Regions from separate parts of the Paenisporosarcina sp. P4_D4 genome, predicted to be linked through region 2. Evidence: riboswitches for the same ligand, from Rfam matches in the RefSeq annotation. Region 2 holds a riboswitch; the other holds the start of a gene.
The links. A riboswitch is a leader RNA that binds a small molecule or an ion and turns the genes downstream of it on or off. The one in region 2 is predicted to bind cobalamin.

Region 1: it holds a riboswitch for cobalamin, as region 2 does, so the genes downstream of both, AC1DSL_RS09730 (DUF4430 domain-containing protein) here and AC1DSL_RS00285 (ribonucleoside-diphosphate reductase subunit alpha) in region 2, are expected to answer to the same signal.

Annotation. Positions count from the first base shown of each region.
Region 1 is NZ_JBFUIO010000034.1:1,333-11,357, forward strand. It holds gene AC1DSL_RS09720 (YrvL family regulatory protein) at 525-977, shown strand; gene AC1DSL_RS09725 (hypothetical protein) at 1,072-1,563, shown strand; cobalamin riboswitch at 2,060-2,249, shown strand; gene AC1DSL_RS09730 (DUF4430 domain-containing protein) at 2,435-6,040, shown strand; gene AC1DSL_RS09735 (DUF4430 domain-containing protein) at 6,183-7,052, shown strand; gene AC1DSL_RS09740 (energy-coupling factor transporter transmembrane component T) at 7,133-8,011, shown strand; gene AC1DSL_RS09745 (ABC transporter ATP-binding protein) at 7,993-9,672, shown strand; gene AC1DSL_RS09750 (ECF transporter S component) at 9,648-10,025, shown strand, end outside.
Region 2 is NZ_JBFUIO010000001.1:46,874-59,281, forward strand. It holds gene AC1DSL_RS00245 (3-hydroxyacyl-CoA dehydrogenase) at 1-494, shown strand, start outside; gene AC1DSL_RS00250 (acyl-CoA dehydrogenase family protein) at 507-1,655, shown strand; gene AC1DSL_RS00255 (nucleotidyltransferase family protein) at 1,701-2,252, shown strand; gene AC1DSL_RS00260 (DUF4139 domain-containing protein) at 2,525-3,814, shown strand; gene AC1DSL_RS00265 (metallophosphoesterase) at 3,819-4,910, shown strand; gene AC1DSL_RS00270 (DedA family protein) at 4,980-5,591, shown strand; gene AC1DSL_RS00275 (undecaprenyl-diphosphate phosphatase) at 5,601-6,428, shown strand; gene AC1DSL_RS00280 (hypothetical protein) at 6,690-7,145, shown strand; cobalamin riboswitch at 7,226-7,401, shown strand; gene AC1DSL_RS00285 (ribonucleoside-diphosphate reductase subunit alpha) at 7,583-9,808, shown strand; gene AC1DSL_RS00290 (ribonucleotide-diphosphate reductase subunit beta) at 9,821-10,861, shown strand; gene AC1DSL_RS00295 (VOC family protein) at 11,056-11,469, shown strand; gene AC1DSL_RS00300 (MFS transporter) at 11,861-12,408, shown strand, end outside.

The DNA of each region.
Region 1 (10,025 bases), on a different contig from region 2:
TTCGTAACTAAATAGATTCATAGGCACAATCTCCTTTTTATTATCTCCTTTTAAATAGTCCCTAAATCCTATTATGAGACATTCTCATATTAATTAAAAGGAATATTATATAGTCAAACTATTAGATAAGTTATGGAAACATCTATTGAGAGAGAGAAAGGATAGATTATTTTTATGACCATGTACAAAATTCGTAATAGAGATACACAACAGATTTTTTCGGTAACTAATGGCTGGATCAACGAATTCTAAATAGGTGGTATTTTAATAATCAGAAGACGGCACAGCTGTTGCAATAGGTTTATTCGGAAAAATAAATTCGTTTCTTCAATATGAAGAAACGTTCTTTTTTTACTAACGGATGCTTTACTTCAATAAGGGTTAAAACCCTTTTCTTATTCAACTAACGTGGCAGTTTAGTTTAACAAGGGTTGAAACGAAAGTTTGTTGATTTAAATCGGAACTTATATACATTTAATCTGTATAAAAGCAAAAGGTATCCTGACTGAAACGAGGTGGTTAATATGAATAAAAATAAAACAATAGTAATTTGTGCGTCAATTGTACTGATAATTTTACTTGTACTTACTTTTTTTGAATTCATCTTTTTGAGATTACTCGGATTACAATATAATTCAATTGGTACTTTAGTATTTTTCTTTATTATGTACGTATTCCTTGAAATACCTCTCTCCTTTATTAAAGATGGAATACCAAAAGCTTTAAAATCTGTTGGTATGATTCAATCAAGTAAGGGGTGGTTGTCATTTATTTTAGATACAGGGCTGACTTTTTCATTAATTAAATTACTCGATATCTTTATGGTGAATATTTCGATTACTTGGCAAGGTCCACTAATATTTGCATTGATTACAGGACTTATCAGTTCGAAATTAAAAAAGAATGAAAAAGAGCCTCAGATGATTAATAGCGAAGAATTTAAGGAATTAGAAAGAAAGTTTAATTCTAATAGCTAATCAATATAATGGTGTGATTGTTTAAAAAGGCAATCGCTTTTTGTGCTAACGGGGCAGGTTAGTTGAAGAAGGAAGAAAAGGGAGATGAACAGAAATGAAAATAGATTGGCAAAGCTTAAAGTTGGTACAGGGTTGTTTATTGACTGGTATTTATGCAAATCAACTTAATGTATACCAATACAATAAATTCTTAGTTATTAATTCTGTCCTACTTATTTTAAAGATAAAAAACCCACATTCCCTTGAATTCTGGTATTGGAAAATAGATTGGTTCGAAGACGAAATAGGAGATGACTTTCTCATTATTGAAGAACAGGAAACACCAGAACCAATTGAATATAGGTATGAGCCAGAAATTGCCCCCAATCAACATCTACTAATGAGTTCTAGTTTTTCTGTCGAACAAAACAAAATTAAGAAAGTTAGTGGATACGGATTTAAAGATGAGAAAAGTGAAATCTTAACTTCTATTGTTTTTGAATTAGAGGAATCATTCATTTCTATAACAACCGGAGCTGTTATAACAACAAAAATTACAGAAAAGGAGCCTGATGATTTAGGAGACTTAATTTTCCCTTGTGACTGACAATGCATTTATATAATTCAACTCGGAGCAGTTAATCCAAGAAGGATTAATTCTACTTTTTGTTGAACTTATTGATCTAAAGGGTGCTTTAGTTGAAGATCCTCGTGCTGCTTAGGCAGCTTTTTCTTATTGAACAAACGAGGCAGGTAAGTTCAATAAGAGGATTAATTTACCAAATTAATAAGAAGCATTTTTGAACTAATGGTACTACCAACGTATCGCAGGATATTTTAGGAAAAGAACATTTGATTGTTGAAATCATTGACTCAGATGAAGTAGGTGGGCTAAAGGTCTATTTATCAAAAAGTTATATATTGGAATTATTCCCAGACACTTCAGAAGAGGATGATGAGTTCTGGAGACTTTTTAATCGTAGGAGCGATAACCCCCACTTTATCTCTATATAAAAAATCATCCATTTCTTGTAGGCAAACTTTACCAATTCAATTATTGTAATTCTATTTCCATTAAACTATAATGAAAGCGATTTAATAATTGAATAGTTATATATTTTGGTTCTTTACTTGCGGGTAAAGATTAAAAAGGAACCAGGTTAAAATCCTGGACGGTCCGGCCACTGTAATTGAGGGAGTGACTTCCATGAGCCACTAGTTGAAAAACTGGGAAGGCGGAAGAAACGTACCAACCTCATAAGTCAGGAGACTTGCCTAAATATAGATGTAGAATACCTTCCGGGAAAAGGTTGCATTGTGGATCATTGAATTTCTTTTTGAATTTGTGAGAATACAAAGGCTCTTACCTTTCTTCCGGGGGTAAGCGCTTTTTTTGTTTGATTTCGAAAAGGGGAGGATTTCACGGAACCGCAACAACACGTTAATCAAAAATTCTATGAGAAATGGAGAATCATCACTTGACTACCTACAAACAGAAATTGCGACGCCTTCTTCCTGCATTATTGGCATTGATTATGCTCGGGTCCTTGATTTCACCGATCCAGGCAGGAGCCATAGGGGAAAGCGGAAATGCTTCGCTGCCTCAGGAGACGAGAGGCCAGCTTGCCGAAGGGCAAATTAATACACAAACGCAGTCGACACAAATCGACCGTAGCGCCGAGATAAGAGCAAAAGTGGAACAAGCAATCGAGAAAACGAAAAACTACTACATACAGAACCCCCCTGACTATTCCAAAGGGACTTCACACAGCAATTATTGGCTGATGTCCGCTTTATGGGGTGTAGGGACGGACTTGGAAAACGACGTTCCATGGAAAGAAAATGCTTCCCCATGGAATCCAGCGTCCTATTGGACCGTCGGTAAGGAAAAGGTGACTACTTCCTCGAACGAGGATGCAGGAATTGTTATCGGTTCCATCGTTTTGGGCAAAAACCCATATAAATTCGGGACACGGGACATTGTGCATGATTTAGTTGCGAAGCAGAAAGAGAACGGATCTTTCTTTACCATTTGGGGAGAGCCTTGGGCAATGGTCGCGCTTGATCTGATGGAAGCGGAGTATGACCAGGATAAACATATCCAATATATATTGAGTAAGCAAAATCCCACGACAGGATACTTTGGCGATTCCGATGTGACAGGGTGGATACTGATCGCCCTAGCCCCACATTTGGACCGGCCGGATGTGAAAGCCGCTGTCGACAAGGCGGTCCAAGGGATACATGACAACCGGAACAAAGCCACGGGCGAAGTCATGGGGCAGATGTTCGGGGAAAACTCCAATAGCGTCGCGCCTATCATCAATGGCTTGGCGGCGGTAGGCGAGGACCTCTTCTCGGAAAAGTGGACCATGGAAACGACGCAGCTCGGATCGGTCAACCTGATTGAACGATTTGTGGACCGCTATCAAATGGCTGATGGCAGATTTACTTGGCAGGAGAACACTTTGGGCTCCTGGCAGATGGCAACCGAGCAAGGATTGCTTGCCATCTCTGATGCCGTTGCAGGAAAGTCGACTTTCGTGCGGCTGAAAGACTACAAGGAGCAAGAACTGGACAAGCAAACGAATGTCTCGGTAAGAGTGGAAGGAATCAACGATACGCTACTCATGAATAAAGATGTCCAAGTGGAGACATTCATGGAAGCCGCCGATGCTTTCGATGCGACGGAGCAGGCGCTTGCCGAAGCAAGCATCCCGTTTGAAGGATCGAGTTCCTATATTGCCAAAATAGGGCCAGAGGAACAAGCGACGTTCGGGGCCTGGGATGGCTGGCAGTATATAGTGAATGATGACTATCCGGGTGTGTCTGTCGGAGAGTACCCGATTGAAGACGGAGATGAAATCGTCTGGTTTTACGGGAACGTCGGGGACATTTACCAAGATATCGATATAGCCGATGAAGTGGAGGAATTGACCCTCCGCCCAACCATTTCAATTGCGCCGAAATTACTTGAAGGCGATGAAATTGAAGTGACGGTTACGGCAGAATACGATGTATACAACAGCTCCTGGGAACTGGAAAAAGAGAACGAGATAGCGAAGATCAAAGACGCGGCCATCCAATTCGACGGAAAGACATACAAAACGGATGGCAACGGGGTCGCACGCATTCCAGGTGAAAAAGCAAGGGTCGGGACGTATGAGCTGAAGGTCACAAAAGACATTGACGGCAGTTATCCAAGGCTCCTGCGCCAAGCAAAAAAAATCATCATTGAGGAAGATCCCGACAGCGGTGCCATCCCGTCGGACAAAACGGTCACACTGTCCGTCGAGAAGCGCACGATTGGTCTCGGAGATATCATCGTGCCTATGGGAGTGGCGCTGCAAAATGGGGATACTGCGTTCACATTATTGAAAAGAGTGGCCGATCAAAAAGGGGTATCCATTGATTATATTGGATCCGGGGCAGGGCTTTACGTTCAGGCGATAGAAGGTCTTGGAGAGTTTGACCATGGTTCGCAAAGTGGCTGGATGTATTCGGTCAACGGGAATTTCCCGGAATACAGTGCAGGGAACTATGTGCTGAAAGACGGGGATGTCCTCCGCTGGCAATATACGAAGGACCTTGGGCTTGATCTTGGACAAGGAACAATCCCGGGTACCGGAGGGGGAAGCAGTCCCGGAAGCGGCAATAGCGATGGAAACAACCAGATCGAGATTCAAAAATCAATTGCCGATGCAGCAGGATGGATCGGAAAAAACCGTGATTTCACCAAATATGATCACTTCATCGATTGGGATGTACTTGGTTTGGCAAGGGCTGCTCAAAAAGTTCCAGCTTCTTACTACGCTGCGTTCGAGAGCTATGTAAAGGCGGAAAAAGGAGAGTTCAGGAAAGTCACCGATTATGAGCGGATGGCGTTGGCCATCACCTCGATCGGGAAAAATCCGAGAAATATCGCGGGATATGACTTCATTGAAAAAATCTACAACAATGAACGCATGACGATGCAAGGGACAAACGGTGTCATTTTCGCATTGCTTGCCTTGGACTCGAAAAAATATGAAGTTCCTGCGAATGCGGTATGGACGAAAGCCAAGCTGGTGGACTGGCTGCTTGCGAAACAGAACGGCGATGGTGGCTTCCCGCTGGCGGATGGAGCTGCAAGTGATATCGATATGACTGCCATGGCGCTACAGGCCCTAGCGAAATACCAACAAAACAAAGAAGCGAAGGCTGCAACAGATAAAGGATTGGATTGGCTGTCCAAGCAACAACTGGCTGAAGGTGGATTCCAGTCGGCGGGATCAGTCAACAGCGAAAGCGTTTCACAAGTGATCATTGCGCTGTCGAGTCTTGGAATTGACTTGGAAGACAATCGATTCAAGAAAGAGAAGGGCGATTTGCTTTCAGCACTTCAATCCTTTGTCAATAAGGACGGGGGGATTTCCCATACGATAGGCTCGGGAAGCAACTACATGGCCACCCAGCAAGGGATGATGGCTTTGGTCGCCTATGACCGTCTCAAAACTGGCAAAACCGGCCTGTATGATATGGGAGACGTAAAGGCATCGACCCCGAATCTTTCATTCCCGGATGTCAAGAAAGGATCTTTTGGGGAAAAAGAAATACAGGAGCTTGCTGAAAAAGGTGTAATTGCTGGCTTCTTGGATGGGACGTTCAAGCCAAACCTAGAATTGAACCGAGGGGAAGCGGCGATTTTATTTGCCAGAGCACTGGATTTGAAAGCTCCGGAGTCGCCGGCAGGATTCAAGGATGTAGCCAAATCCAGCGTATTCTATGAGGCCGCACATGCTACGAAAGCGGCAGGCATTTTCAGAGGTCAGGGGATCGGGGAAACTTTCGGTGCTGGTGAAAAACTGAATCGTGAACAAATGGCTTCAGTGCTTGTCCGAGCTTTTGGATTGAAAGCCACAAATGAAAAAGTGAAATTGGCTGATCTGGACAGTGTGTCGGATGCACACCGGAAAGATGCAGAAATTTTATATCAAAATGGTATCACGCTTGGGAATGGGAACGGAAATTTCGATCCTAAAGGGTCTGTCTCCCGCGCGCATTTTGCCGTGTTCCTTTCCCGTTCACTGAACAACAAGAAATAAACAGTGTCGCGTTCATTTTATCAAGTGTTCACATTAAATATCGTATTTCAAGGACGGTCCAGCATTCCTCCAATAAGGTGCTGGAATGTCTGCAATATGGAGGACATTCAATTCAAAGAATGTTAGTAAAGGGGGACTATCGTTGAGGAACCATGTGAAGATCTTCGCAAATTTGGCCGCCGCTTTTGTATTGGTTCTTTTGCTGGGCGCATGCGGATCGTCACTGCAGAAACCGACAGGGCTGGAAAAACCGCAGAGCAGCCAGGAAACGGATGCAAGCGAGGAGCTGACGGAACAGGAACCCGTAGAAGAGAACGAGGGAATCTCTGAAGAATCAATAACGGATTCCCGCAAGGAAGAGCAAGAAAAAGCAGGAGAAACCAAGGTACGGGTGGAAAATGAGCAGGTTACAACGGTTGCGTCGGCAAAGAAAGAAGTGCAGCAGCCTACTCATGCAAAGGAGCAGGCTGAAAACAAGCCAGGAAAAGCCGAAAATCATACGTCAGGGCCTTTAGGGGAAGGTGGCAAGCAACCTTCAAACGCCACTTCCGGCAATCTCCCAAAAACGGCAGCACCCGTACAGGTCCCTTCCAAGCCACCGGCACCCCCTGTGGAAAGCCCGGCTGAAAAAGAAAAGGAACCTGAAGAGCAAGCATCCACAATCGTCTTCTCAATCGTCATCTCGTCAAGTGAGGTCCCTCTGACTCCTGTAAAGATGGAATTCAAGGAAGGGGATACCGTACTGGACGCATTGATCCAAATCACGAAAAAACATAAAATCCAAATGGATTACCGTGGCGGGAAAGGCGCCAGTGCATACGTGGAAGGTATCGCCAATGTCTATGAATTTGATCGTGGACAGGGGAGCGGCTGGATGTACCGTGTAAATGGGGTATTTCCTGATCGTGGGGCAGGCACGGTCCCGTTAATGGTGGATGATCGTGTCGAATGGCTCTATACGACCAGTCTTGGGGAGGACCTGAAAGCCGACCTGAAACCTTTTCGCCGTTAATTTAGCCAAGCGAAAACCGGCCAGTGCAATGCGGCCGGTTTTCTGCATGAGAAACGTTAAATGAAAGAAGGTGTACAAATATGGAAAGTGGCTTTCGCAGCTGCCACCCATTCGTGGTTTTCTTCTATTATTTATGTGTCGGCTTTCTCGCCATGTATTTCAATCATCCAGCATTTCTGCTTGTGGCGTGCTTGTTGCTGTTTGGGGCCAATCTTGCCCATGGCGGCGGCAAAGCGCTCAGGAAATGGATTCCATCACTCGTCTGGATGAGCGTTGCCATTATTGTCTTGAATCCATTGTTGAATTCAAGGGGTACGCACATTTTCTTCTACTTTCGAGGGAAGCAGGTTACCCTGGAAGCCACGATGTACGGTGTCGTAATGGCGCAGTCGATTGTCATGATCCTGCTGATGTTCATTTCATTCAACATCATTTTGAACGGCAATAAATTTCTGTTCGTTTTTTCTTCATTCTTGCCAAGAACCGCCTTTTTGACCATGCTGGCCATCCGCTTCGTCCCCCTTTTGAAAAGAAGGCTGGATGAAATAAGCGACGTGCAGCGCATCAAAGGGACGACAGCCTCGACAGGAACCATATGGGAGCGAGCGGGAAATGGGATGACCATGCTGCAGATTTTGTTGACATGGTCCTTGCAAGAATCATTGGACACGGCGGATTCAATGAAGGCGAGGGGATACGGGACGGGCAAGCGGAATCCTTATATTCCCTACAGAATGAACAAACGGGATAAGGGGTGGCTCGTGACAATGACTGCTCTTTTTGCGCTATGTGTAACAGGCGGGATGCTTGGGTACGGCAAAATCATTATCTATCCAGCTCTGGGGACATTGCACCTTTATTTCCTGGATTGGGTCCTGCTTATTTGTATGATGTTATTGGTATCATTTCCATTGCTCGTTGAAGGGAGAGAACAATTGAAGTGGAAATTTTCCGTATAGAAGAAATGACATTCGGCTTTCCCGACATGGAATGGAAAGCACTGAAGGATATCCATTTAAGTGTGAGGGAAGGGGAATTTGTAGTGCTATGCGGCCCGAGCGGCTGCGGCAAGACGACATTGCTGCGTCTTTTGAAAAAAGAGCTTGCCCCTGCAGGCAGGAGGAAAGGGGAAATCTATTACGAAGGAAAGCGTTTGGAGGACTGGGAAGAGAGGTTATTGATTGAACAAATTGGCCTTGTTTTTCAAGATCCCGACAATCAAATCGTCATGGATGAAGTGATGCAGGAAATTGTGTTCGGCTTGGAAAATCTGGGCTACTCGAATTTCGAAATGCGCAAAAGGGTTGCAGAGATGGTCCATTTTTTTGGAGTGGAAGGATTGCTGAGATTGAAGCCATCGGAACTATCCGGTGGCCAGAAGCAGATGCTGAATTTGCTTTCCGTTCTGTTATTGAAGCCCAAGGTGCTGCTGCTGGATGAACCGACTTCCCAGCTTGATCCAATTGCGGCCAAAGAGTTGATTCTCATTCTGGAAAGGCTGAACAAGGAAATGGGCATGACGGTCATTCTTGTCGAACATCGGTTGGAAGAACTGTTCGGGGTTGCGGATCGGGTACTCATGATGGAGGATGGGAAAATCGTTTATGATGGAAACAGCAAAGCGGTCATCACCGAACTGTACGCGCGGGGAGACGAACGATTCATCCCTTATGTCCCTTCAATATCTAGGCTTTATATGGAAAAAGAAGTTTGGCCAAGACTGGATGGCATACCATTGAACGTGAAGGAAAGCAAAGAGTGGATCCGAACACTGCCGGTATATCCTGCACTTGAAGTTGCGGATGCCGATGCCACTGAGGGAACTGGGAGGCAGCGGGTACTGGAAATGAAGGATGTATATTTCCAATACGAGAAAAAAGGATTGATGATCTTGAAAAGTCTTTCGCTGGATATTTTCAAAGGGGAATTCTTTGCATTGGTCGGAGGGAACGGTTCAGGAAAATCCACTGTTATGAAGGCGTGCATTGGAAGCATCAAGCCGAAACGGGGAACAGTATGCTATGAAGGAATGGAAGTAAGTAAGCTGAAGGGCAGGAAACTGTATGAAAGAATGGCCTACCTTCCCCAAAATCCACGGACCTATTTCGTCCATGATACCATTGTGAAGGAATTTGAAGAAGCGGTCGTGCGACACGATGTGAAAAACGGCACTGCCAAAATGGAGGAATTGATGAAGGCATTCAATATTACACATCTGCGGGATCGCCATCCGTATGATTGCTCAGGCGGAGAAATACAAAGGGCGGCACTTGCCTGCATGCTGATTGGCTCTCCTGATATCCTGTTCATCGATGAACCGACAAAAGGGCTGGATCCCATCTCGAAAAAGCGCTTTTCCGAAGTGCTCTATAGGCTCCATCGTGAAGGATTGACCATCATGATGGTGACGCATGACATCGAGTTCGCTGCCCGGAATGCACAAAGATGCGCTATCATGTTTGATGGGGAAATAACGGTTGCCGGCACGGCGGATCAATTATTCAAAGGGAATTACTTCTACACCACGGCAATCAACCGGGCGACAAGGTCAAGCAATGTATATGAAGCACTTACGTTAGAGGAGGCGATCGAAACATGGCCCGCTCCCACATTTACTTGATGGCCGCTTCTTTTATTGTGCTCACCATGCTCATTGTTTCCATCGTTTATTTCGATTACAATGCCTATCTGCTGCTGAGCCTTGCGATTATCGCTTGTACCATGCTCCCCTTCTTTTCCCGTTTTGAATTCAGGGAATTGGCAGGGCGGGAAATCGTCATTTTGGCGATGCTCGCGGCCATTGCGGCGGTTAGCCGCGTTCCTTTTGCGGGCCTGCCCAGTGTCCAGCCCACGTCATTCGTCATCATGATGGCCGGTCTTGTTTTCGGGGCGGAATCGGGCTTCATCGTAGGGGCTGTCGCAGCGGTCGTTTCCAACATCTTCTTGGGACAAGGACCTTGGACTCCATGGCAA
Region 2 (12,408 bases):
CCGGCAAAGTAGTATCACAGAAAGGTCCGCTTGCACTTGATCGCTTCGAACAAGTTATTCAAGTGAATCTAATCGGCACATTCAACGTATTGCGTGTTGCTGCTCATGCCATGCAACAAAACAATCCGAACGAAGAAGGGGAACGAGGTGTCATCATTAACACTGCTTCCGTCGCAGCTTTTGAAGGTCAAATTGGCCAAGTGGCATACAGTGCTTCTAAAGGCGGTGTCGTTGGCATGACGTTACCGATTGCCCGTGAATTTGCTAGAGACGGCATTCGTGTTATGGCGATTGCCCCAGGTCTAATCGAAACGCCGTTGTTCGAAGGTTTGCCTGAACCAGCACGAGTTTCCTTGGCAAGTTCCGTGCCATTCCCGAATCGTTTAGGAAAGCCGAGTGAATATGCGCAATTAGTAGAAAGCATTTTAATAAATCCAATGCTTAACGGCGAAGTGATCCGTTTAGATGGTGCCATTCGCATGCAACCAAAATAAGGAGGAGTCTTGATGGGGAAATACCGTTTTGAGACTGATGAGCACGTGATGTTCCGCAAGTCGCTTCGCAAATATTTGGAAAAAGAAGCTGCTCCTCATTACGAACAGTGGGAAGAAGACCGTATGATTCCTAAATCATTTTGGCGGAAGCTTGGCGACATGGGTTATTTAAGCCCACAAGTTGAAGAGAAATATGGCGGACTGGAAGTTGATTTCCGATACGCTGTCATCATCGGTGAAGAGATGGAACGTGTTGGAGCGAGCTTGACAGGTGTTGGATTGCATAATGATATCGTGGTTCCATATATTGAAGCGTACGGAAACGACGAACAGAAAGCTCGCTGGCTGACGGGATGTGTAACAGGCGAGCATATCACCGCTATTGCCATGACTGAACCAGGGGCAGGATCTGATTTGGCGGCGATTCAAACAACTGCTGTTCTTGATGGTGATACGTATATCGTAAATGGTTCCAAAACCTTCATTACGAATGGCATCAATGCGGATCTAGTTGTAGTTGTCGTGAAAACCGATACACAAATTGAACCGAAGCATCGCGGAATCAGCTTGCTGGTAATCGAGGAAGGCATGGCTGGGTTTACGCGTGGACGCAAGCTGAACAAAGTCGGCATGCACGCGCAGGATACAGCAGAGCTGTACTTTGAAGATTGTCGAGTGCCTGCTAAGAACCTGCTTGGCGAAGAAGGAAAGGGTTTCACTTATTTAATGGAGAAGCTCCAACAGGAAAGATTAATGGTGGCAATTTCCGCTCAAACATCTTCTGAAGATATGGTCGAAATGACACTGGATTATGTGAAATCCCGCAAAGCATTTGGCAAACCAATCGGAGCGTTCCAGAACACGCAATTCAAGTTAGTTGAAATGAGCACCGAAGTTGAACTTGGTCATTCATTCCTTGAATCGTTGATTGAAGATCATATGGCAGGGAAAGACATTGTCTCAAAAGTGTCCATGGCGAAGTATTGGCTGACGGAAACTGCCAAGAAGATTTCCGGTGAATGCTTGCAATTACACGGAGGCTACGGCTATATGGAAGAATATAAAATTGCAAGGCGTTATCGAGATATTCCAGTCGCTTCGATTTATGCAGGCAGCAATGAAATCATGAAAGTGATTGTCGCGAAGAAAATGGGGCTGTAGATGAGGGCAAACAGGATCCATGAAGATGATTAAAAGAGGTTCAAAATGAAATTATCAAATGAACAAGAAATTGTAGAAGCCATTTCTAATGACGAGTGGATGATGAATGTTATCAGACAAGCAGCTACACTAGAGTTACCCGACTGGTGGATATGTGCTGGATTCATAAGAGGAAAAGTATGGGATGAATTACACGGATTTTCTGAAAAAACCATACTTCCAGATGTGGATGTCATTTATTTCGATTCGAAAAATTTGGACGAACACATTGAAAAACTCTATGAAAAAGAACTAATTAAATTAGATTCAACCATTCCTTGGTCCGTTAAAAATCAAGCAAGGATGCATACTTTGAACAAGGTAGAACCCTATATATCCTCAATAGATGGGATGTCAAAATTTCCAGAGACAGCCACAGCTATTGGCATAACTTTTGATGACAAAGGGGAACTTCATTTATGCGCTCCACATGGAGTCAGAGACTTATTAACAATGAAAATCTCTCCCACCCCTTATTTTGAAGGGTCGCAAATATATTTTGATAGAGTTAAGCGAAAAAACTGGTCAGCAACATGGCCCTTAGTGAAAGTAGAGTAAGCGGCAGGGCTTTTTCTGTCGCTTTTTCAATTACTACTATTGTTATCGAATGAATTATCCGTAGCATTCTGACAGTGCGTTAAACGATCAGTGTGGAAGCGCGAATAGAAAGGGAGCAACCGCGAATAGAGTAATATTTTCACTCCCAAACCTCAGGCATATTCTAGAATGTTTCAAAGAATGGAATCGCCTTGTCTTTCATACAACGTATCGCAAAGGGATTTAACGCATATCATGATATACTTTCCAAAAACAACGAGGAGGTGTCTCTTATGCCGACCAATATCCCAGCGAGCCTGACGAAAGACTTGGCGCTGACGATTTACAATGCTGGATTTGCGTTAATTCAAGAAATCCGCTCCATTCCTCCACTTTCAGACGATCATATCATCTACTATTCGGACGTACCACAACGGATTGAATCGAATTCCGTTCAGGTGAAAGGTCTAAAAGTCACAGAGCTTACTTACGAATATGACTTGATGGATCGACTCAAGTTGCTGGAGAAATATGTTGGGCATCAAATCAGAATCGTCAATAAGAAAACAGGCGAAGAAAAGACATACCTTCTGTTAAGCGTCCAAAATGGTTTGGTCCTTGCAGACATGCTGACAAGAGAAATCGTTCTTGATGCAGAAGGGGAGATCCGCTTGCCGGACGGTCCGGAAGAAGTGATGTTAAAGCCCACACTCGTTTGGCGTTTTGAAGAACAAACGGCAGAAGATGTACGGGTTACGTATTTAACGCGGGGGCTAAGTTGGGAAGCGGACTATGTGGCACAAGTTAGGGAGAATGATTTTGATTTGACAGGATGGGTAACGATGACGAACAACTCGGGCATGACGTTTGACGATGCGACAATAAAACTAATGGCGGGGACAGTGAACCGAGCACCAATTCGCATGCAAAAAACGATGAGTTTTGAGCAGGGTGCCATGGCCGAAATGGAACCGGAACGTCAGGCATTTGGAGAGTACTATCTATATACGCTCCCTGAAAGACTGACGCTGGAGAATCGACAGCAAAAGCAAGTTCAACTTTTTTCTGCCTACAAAATCAAATCGCACACGGTATATGAAGTGGATGCGTACAGTGCCCATCCAACAGTGTACTTAACGTTCCGAAATGATGCGGAAAACGGCCTTGGATTCCCACTTCCAAGAGGGAGATTCAAATTGTACAAAGAAAATCCAAAGGACGGTTCTTCTGAATTTATCGGAGAAGATTACATCCCGCATACGGCTGCTGGCGAACTAGTCCGCATCAAATCAGGGGAAGCTTTTGATGTCACGGTGGAAAGTGATGTTGTGGCTAAATACAAGAAAGACGGCTATGAGTATGAGGAAGTCGTATACTTGATTCGCAATCAAAAAGACCACCCGATTGAACTTATCATCAATCATGGCACAAGCTATAGCGTATTTGATGTAGTTGAATCAACACACACTTGGAAACGGAAAGATAACGATATACAAATCTTTGTACCGGTTCCTGCAAAATCTGAAGTGAAAGTGGCATTTACGATTCGGTATGACCGGAGACAAGATGTAAAGGTGAATTAGCATCATGAAACGTATCAGTATGGGCACTCTTATTCTAGCAATTTATACACTACTTGTTTTTTATTTTGGCTATAACACGTATCAGTGGCTCCAAACGTGGGCCCTGCCGGTTCATCCCGTGTTGTTTGGTCTCTTCTGGTTTGTCTGTGCTTTTGGCTACATCATCGGCAAGTTTAACCATGGGCTTAAATATTTTAGTATCATCGGGTCGTACTGGTTCATTGTAATGCAGTACGGCTTGATTTTATTTCCTCTGGCAACGCTTGTTTATTTGATATTGCCTTCCAAGCAAACGATTTTTATTACAGGAAACATCGTGGCGTTTATTTTTCTGATTATTTTCATCGCAGGGACATATATGGCATTTTCACCGGTTGTTCGCTATAAGACAATAAATATCAACAAGGATTCTGGTTCGCTTCGCGAGTTAAAGTTGGTACTAGCATCTGACTTTCACTTAGGTCTTCTTTCCAATAAAAAGCACTTGCAGCGTTTTGTGAATTTGGCTAACGCAGAGCAGCCGGACGTGGTGTTGCTTGCAGGTGATTTGGTGGATGATGATCCGATTTGGTTTGTGAAAGACGGGATGTCCGAGGTCATGAGGCAGTTGAAGGTGACATATGGTGTTTACGGCGTTGTAGGAAATCATGAGTATTACGGACGTAAAATTCCGCTTCTTGTGGAAGAAATGAAGGGAGCGGGCGTCCGGATGTTGCTGGACGAAACCATTTGTGTGGAAAATGCGTTCTATGTAACGGGCAGGGAAGATGCGACGAATGGGAAGCGACAGTCTTTGGAGAGTTTGAAGCCAAAGTTGAATGAGCTTCCATGGCTTGTGATGGACCATACGCCTTTTGATTTAGACACGCCTGCTGAGCTCGGAGTGGATGTACATGTATCAGGGCATACGCACCGTGGGCAGATGTGGCCGAATCATTTATTCACACGTCGTTTATTTGAGCTTGATTATGGGTATAAACTTAAAGGTCAGTTGCACGCTTTTGTGTCATCTGGCTTCGGGTTTTGGGGTCCGCCGCTTCGATTGGGTTCGCGTTCGGAGCTTTGGTCAATCAAAATTACAGTATCGTCGAAATAAATATTGGGAAAAGCCCATTAATCTTGTTACGATAGAAGTTGGAAAGAAATTGTTGCTTGGAGGCTGGACATGGAAAACTGGATTACTGATATTATGAGCCAGTACGGCTACATAGGTATATTTTTACTAATCATGCTTGAAAATATTTTCCCACCTATTCCGTCAGAAGTGATTTTGACGTTTGGTGGTTATATGACAACGCAATCGAGTATGACGGAAATGGGTGTCATTTTGGTTTCGACTGCAGGTTCTATCGCAGGGGCTGTGATTCTTTATGGAATCGGTCGAATGTTGGATGTAAAACGCTTGGAGAAAATCGTGGATCGTTATGGACGTGTTTTACGTTTAACGAGAAAAGATATTTACAAAGCAGATAGCTGGTTTGATAAATATGGCATTTGGACTGTATTGTTTTGCCGCTTGATTCCATTGATTCGCAGTCTGATTTCGATTCCTGCCGGGATGTCGAATATGAAATTTGGATTGTTTTTGTTATTTACGACATTAGGAACACTTATTTGGAATACGATTTTAGTATCGGTCGGAGCAGCGGTGGGCGATAACTGGGAATCAATCGTTGGCGTAATGGACGTGTATTCAAATATTGTTTACGTCTTGCTTGTACTTGCAGGACTTGCCGTAATCTGGTGGTATTTACGATTCCGAAAAAGAAGAGCATAAGGAGATATTATGGAACTATTTGATTTGCTTAAAGCGTTAATATTAGGATTTGTTGAGGGGATGACGGAGTTTGCACCCGTTTCTTCTACCGGACATTTAATTATTGTGGACGATATGTGGTTAAAAACATCTGAGTTTCTTGGGAAACCTTCGGCTAACTCGTTTAAAATCTTTATTCAGCTTGGATCGATTTTGGCGGTAATTGTGGTGTTCTGGAAACGTTTATTCAGTTTGGTTGGTCTTTATAAAATGAAAGATACAACTACAGGCTCAAAGTTAAAATTGACGCATGTAATTGTAGGTTTAATCCCGGCGGGTGTGCTAGGCGTATTGTTTGAAGACTTTATCGACGACAATTTATTCCGTACCGAGACGGTATTAATTGGCTTGGTTATTGGTGCGATTTTAATGATTGTGGCTGATAAATTCGGACCTAAAAAACCGAAAACACAGACGTTGGATCAAATTACATACAAGCAGGCATTCACTGTTGGGCTTGTGCAATGTTTATCGTTATGGCCAGGTTTTTCTCGTTCGGGTGCGACCATTTCAGGTGGTGTATTGTTCGGGATGAGTCACCGGACGGCAGCTGATTTTACATTTATCATGGCTGTTCCGATCATGTTCGGTGCTAGCTTCTTGTCCCTTTTGAAAAACTGGGAGGATATAAATCCAAGCGATACTTCGTTTTATGTCGTAGGATTTATCAGTGCTTTCGTATTTGCGCTGATTTCCATCAAGTTCTTCCTGAAGTTAATCGAACACGTGAAATTGACGCCATTCGCAATTTATCGATTGGTATTGGCGGCAGTGTTGTTCGTGATTTATGTTCTATAATGGATTCGAAAACGGTCTCAATATGAGGCCGTTTTTTTGTTTGTGGAAAAGAGGAGAATCCGCGAGTTTTTCTGTGATGCGCAAATAGAATGGTGGAAACAGCGAATAGAGTTAATTTAAGGCTTGAAAGGAAGCAGACTGTTTCTGTCGAATATAATTGGTTAGACTAGCAAACACATTTACATAGGATACGAAATAACGTCTACTTTGCCCAATGGGTAATAAGTGAATACAAAGAATTGAGAAAAGGGGATAGACAACATGACTGAGACGATAAGTATCGATCACCGTACAATCGCGGTTCGATTGTTTAATGAAACATGGGATTTGATGGAGAAGAAAGACCGAACAGGTGATGAGGATTCACAAATGCTGGAGAAGGCATATGCTTCGCTCTATCATTGGCGCCAAATCGGCACAAAGCTTAATTTGGCTAGAGGCTATTGGCAAGTGTCCCGTGTCCATGTCATTCTCGGACAAGGTGATACAGCATATTTTTACGGCGTGGCGGGTACAGAACTATGTGAAGCGGAAGGATTTGGCGATTTTGATTTAGCCTTTGCTTATGAATCCATAGCACGTGCAGAAAAGTGTAGGGGCAATTCTGAGTCAATGAATATTTGGTTGGCACGCGGGCAAGTAGCGGCCGAAAATATCGCGAAAGAACCAGACAAAAAATATTTTTTAAGCGAATTGGCTAGTGTAGATAAGGGTTGAACGAATTCAGCGATGATTCATCGGTTGTAAGAAAAAACACTATATGTTAGATTGGATATTATGTAAAACACAATATATAGTGTACAAACGAAAAAGAGGTACCAGTAATGGTTTAAAAGGGAATTCGGTACATGCCGAAGCTGTCCCCGCAACTGTAAGTGTAAACGACTGTACAAAGTCCACTGTGCATCAGCATGGGAAGGGTACGGAAGGATAATGCACGAGCCAGGAGACCTGCCTTTTTTTTCGATGAAGCAACACTTTCTTCGGGGGTTGAGGAGTGGAAGCGAGCTATTTGTAGCGAGCGAAATTCCATTTTCTCTCAAACCAATTCTACTCCTTTCCATTCTTTCAATCTTGAGCGATGGCTCAGCCGAAGAGGCTGTTCCATCGCTTTTTTGTGTTTCTGAAATTGTTGAATTGGAGTGGGTATACATATGGTACAAAAGGTATTAACAGACAAAGAAATACTGATAGATCAACTGCTGGAGCAGTTTAAAGAGAATGAGTTGGCTCCCTTGTTGCATGCCAATGAAAAATGGCTGAAGAAAAATCCACAAGCAACCGATGAACAGTGGTCAAAAGCCATGGTAATGGAGTCACTTAGTCATCTGGATGAAGAGCAACCATACTGGACTTTCGTCGCTGCTCGTGTTTACTTGGCACAAGTTTACAGCGAAATCGCTGTAAGACGAGAATGTTCAAGTCAAAATGTGTATAAGGATTTTGAGAAACACCTTCAGCGCTTATCGGACAAGGGTTTATATAATGCCCGTCTCCTGAAGACCTATAGTAAAGAAGAAATCAAAGCATTAGGTGAAGTGCTTGAACCGGAACGCGATGGACTATTCACATATATTGGATTAAAGACATTGATGGACCGTTACGTGGCAAGAGATTACGACCTTTCACCCGCAGAGCTACCGCAAGAACGATGGCTCATCATTGCTATGACGTTAATGCAAAACGAAACCGAGAATCGCTTGGAGAAAGTGAAGGAAGCATACTGGGCAATGAGTAACTTGTATATGACCGTTGCAACACCTACCCTTTCCAATGCAGGGAAGCCAAATGGGCAATTATCGAGTTGCTTCATCGATACAGTTGACGACAGTCTTCAAGGGATTTATGACTCGAATACAGATGTTGCCACGCTATCGAAATATGGCGGTGGTATAGGCATTTACATGGGGAAAGTGAGAAGCCGAGGTTCCTCAATCCGAGGATTCAAGGGAGCATCGAGCGGTGTGCTGCCGTGGATCAAGCAATTGAATAATACGGCGGTCAGCGTGGATCAACTCGGTCAACGACAAGGAGCGATTGCCGTTTATTTGGATGTGTGGCATAAGGACATCTTGCCTTTCCTTGATTTGAAGCTAAACAACGGGGATGAACGATTGCGCGCACATGATATTTTCACAGGTGTGTGCCTACCGGATGTTTTCATGGAGAAAGTCGAAGCACGCGAAGAATGGGCACTGTTTGACCCGCATGAAGTACGTACTGTCATGGGTTATTCTCTAGAAGATTTCTATGATGAAACCCGGGGGGAAGGTACTTTCCGAGATAAATATGAAGAGTGTGTAGCGAACGAACAGTTGTCGAGAGAAGTAGTGCCGGCCATTGATATTATGAAACGCATCATGCGCAGCCAACTGGAAACAGGTGTGCCATTTATGTTTTATCGAGACGAAGTAAATCGAAGAAATTCAAATAAACACGAAGGCATGATTTACAGCAGTAACTTGTGCACGGAAATTTTTCAAAATATGAGTGCGACAGAATTTGAATCGATCACGTTGGAAGACGATGTCATAGTCACGCGCCGTAAGCCTGGTGATTTTGTCGTGTGTAACTTGTCCTCCATCAATTTAGGAAAAGCAGTTCCGGCTGGTGTGTTGGAAAGATTGATCGAAGTGCAAGTACGCATGCTCGACAATGTCATCGATCTGAACATGATTCCAGTGCCACAGGCAGAACGAACAAACGCAAGATACCGTGGAATCGGTCTTGGAACATTTGGTTGGCATCACTTATTAGCGCTGAAAGGAATTCGATGGGAATCTGACGAAGCGGTAGAATTTGCGGATGAATTGTATGAGGAGATTGCTTATTTGACAGTACAAGCATCCATGAATATCTCTCGTGAAAAAGGACCTTATCCATTATTTGTTGGATCAGCATTCCATACGGGAGAGTACTTTGAATCGCGTGGTTACGATTCATTGAAATGGCGTGAACTTCGTCTGGATGTTGCCATGAATGGCGTGAGAAACGGGTATCTCATGGCCGTCGCACCGAATTCTTCCACGTCGATATTGGCAGGAAGTACAGCAAGCATCGATCCTATATTCCAAAAAAGCTATTCGGAAGAGAAGAAAGACTACAAAATTCCGGTAACAGTACCTGACTTGAATCAAGAAACAACATGGTTTTATAAGTCCGCGTACTTCATCAATCAGCATTGGACATTAAAACAGAACGCTGCACGACAACGCCATATCGATCAAGGGGTATCGTTAAATTTATATGTACAAAACACAATTAAGGCGAAAGAATTGCTGGACTTGCATCTGGATGCGTGGGCAAGTGGTTTGAAAACGACCTATTATGTGCGCTCCACATCGGTGGAAATGATGGAATGTGAGTCTTGCTCAAGCTAAGGAGGAAATTGAATGACAACGATTGAAAAACGAAAGCTCATGGATAAAGAGGCACCAAACCGTTCTACCGGCATCGTCAATGGGGCTTCATCGAATGTACTGAACTGGGATGATGTACGGTTCAGTTGGGCGTATCCGAAATATAAAAGGATGCTCGGAAACTTCTGGACCCCTTTTGAAATTAATATGGGCTCGGACGTGAAGCAGTTCGGCGGGTTGAATGATGCGGAGCGGGAAGCATTCTTGAAAATCATCGGCTTATTGGCATTGCTCGATAGTATTCAAACTGATTTCGCAGGGAAAGTTGCTGATTATTTAACGGATTCCAGTTTGAATGCGCTTATGATAATTTTGGCACAACAAGAAGTGATTCATAATCATTCTTATTCATATGTGCTGTCGAGCTTGGTGTCGAAACAAGAGCAAGACCGGGTGTTTGATTACTGGCGCACGGAACCGGTCCTGGCAAAGCGAAACGAATTCGTCATGAAAGGGTATGAAGCTTTTTCAGATGAGCCAAATGTTGATTCATTATTGACTGCGATTGTCTATGATGTCATTTTGGAAGGGTTATTTTTCTATTCTGGATTCGCTTTCTTCTATCATCTCGCACGTCATCAAAAAATGGTCGGCACGAGCACAATGATCAACTACATCAATCGAGATGAACAAATTCACGTCGATTTGTTCGTGAAAATTTATCAGGAATTGTTGCGAGAATATCCTCAGTACGATACGCCAGAAAGAGCTCGTAAAGTTGAAAATATTTTCAAAGAAGCGGCTGCACTTGAAATCGAATGGGCACGTGAAGTGATAGGGGATCGAATTGACGGTCTGGACGTCGAGGATGTGGAAGAATACATTTGCTTCTATGCAAATGTCCGCTGTGCTCAACTTGGCTATGAACGACCATTCCCGGCGTATCGCAAAAATCCATTGAAGTGGATCAAAGCCTACGAAGAAGTGGATTTGGGCAAAACCGACTTTTTTGAGCAAAAGTCTCGTCAATATGTAAAAGTCAATGTGCAAGACAATGGGTTTGATGATTTATAGGAAGTTTAGGAAGAACGCTGTTTCATAAGGCGAGTTGAATCTGTAGTGCGATGAGTTTAAGCGATAAATTTGTACAAGTGACCTTTAAATAATCAAAAGAGTAAAAAATAAACATTTTAAGATGTAAAAGGATAATAAAGAAGTCTGGCGAATCCTATAAGAGATACTTAATTTTCATTAAGGAGATGTAGAGAATGAAACCAGTACTTCCATATTTAACGTTTTACGGAAATGCCAAAGACGCAGCTGCATTTTATGAAGTAACATTCAGTTTAGAGAACCAAGGGATGCTAAAATATGGGGATAGTGATTTTCCATCACCGCCTGAAGCGGCAGATTACATTATGCATTGTCACTTAACAAATGGAAACTTCAGCATTATGCTTGCTGACTCCTCAACCCCTGGCGAATCAGGTACGACAAATGTTTCATTGATGATTGAATGTGAAAGCGAAGAAGAAGTGAATCGTCTGTACAATGCATTATTAGTGGGCGGTCAGGCAATCATGGAACTTCAGGACACGTTCTGGGGAGCCAAATACGCTAAAGTGCGCGACCAGTTTGGGTACACATGGGATCTGAATTTCGAAAAAGGACAAGCTGAATAACAAACTGTGAAAGATAGTAGGGGCTGCCGATGTTACTGGCAGCCTTTTTCGTTGGGGGAAAATGGGTGAATGGGAATAAAGCTCGGACAAGTGTTGCACCGGCTCCCAGGAAGAACGCCAATGAAGAAACCTAACAAGGAACCCCTAAGTTCATTCATGCCGAATAAAATACTCTGATTAATTTACCCACACCAAATCCGCTCTTCTGTATCAAAAAAAACCATGACAATATTCTGAATAGAAATTATAATGAATAAAGTTTTAGAAAGGGAGAGATAGCATATGAAAAGAACAACATTGGCTTCAGCATACAAATTGGAGGGCATGTTGGGATAAAATGTGAACTCCGATTTGATTTTAACCCAAATCAAAAAATCGGAGGAAATTAGAATTGAGTATACAAAATTTTTATTACACTTTAACAAGTTCACGGTCGTTTTTCATTCAGATGGTGTTCACATTAAACGCCATTTACTATGTAACTCAAGCGGAATTGAATGCTTTGCAACTCGTATTGATCGGTACGACTATGGAAGTGTCTGTTTTACTGTTTGAAATGCCCACAGGTTTATTCGCGGATCATTTCGGACGGAAAAGGTCGCTTGCTTTCGGAACACTCGTCATCGGGTTAGCACATGTTTTGGAAGGTAGTACGCCTGAGTTTTGGGCGATTGCGGTAGCTTCTGCGATGTGGGGAATCGGCTGGACATTCATCAGCGGGGCGGAACAAGCTTGGATTGCTGATGAACTGAACGCTAAAAGTTTGGAAAAGACGTTCTTACGTGGATCGCAGTTTTCATCCTGGGCTCGCTTTGCGGCGATTCTTGCAAGTGTGACAATCGCAGCGATTTGGTCCGTACAAATTGCAATTATTGTTGCGGGAATCATGCTCATTGTCATAGCGGTATGGGCTATCATCAAGCTACCTGAAACAAAGTT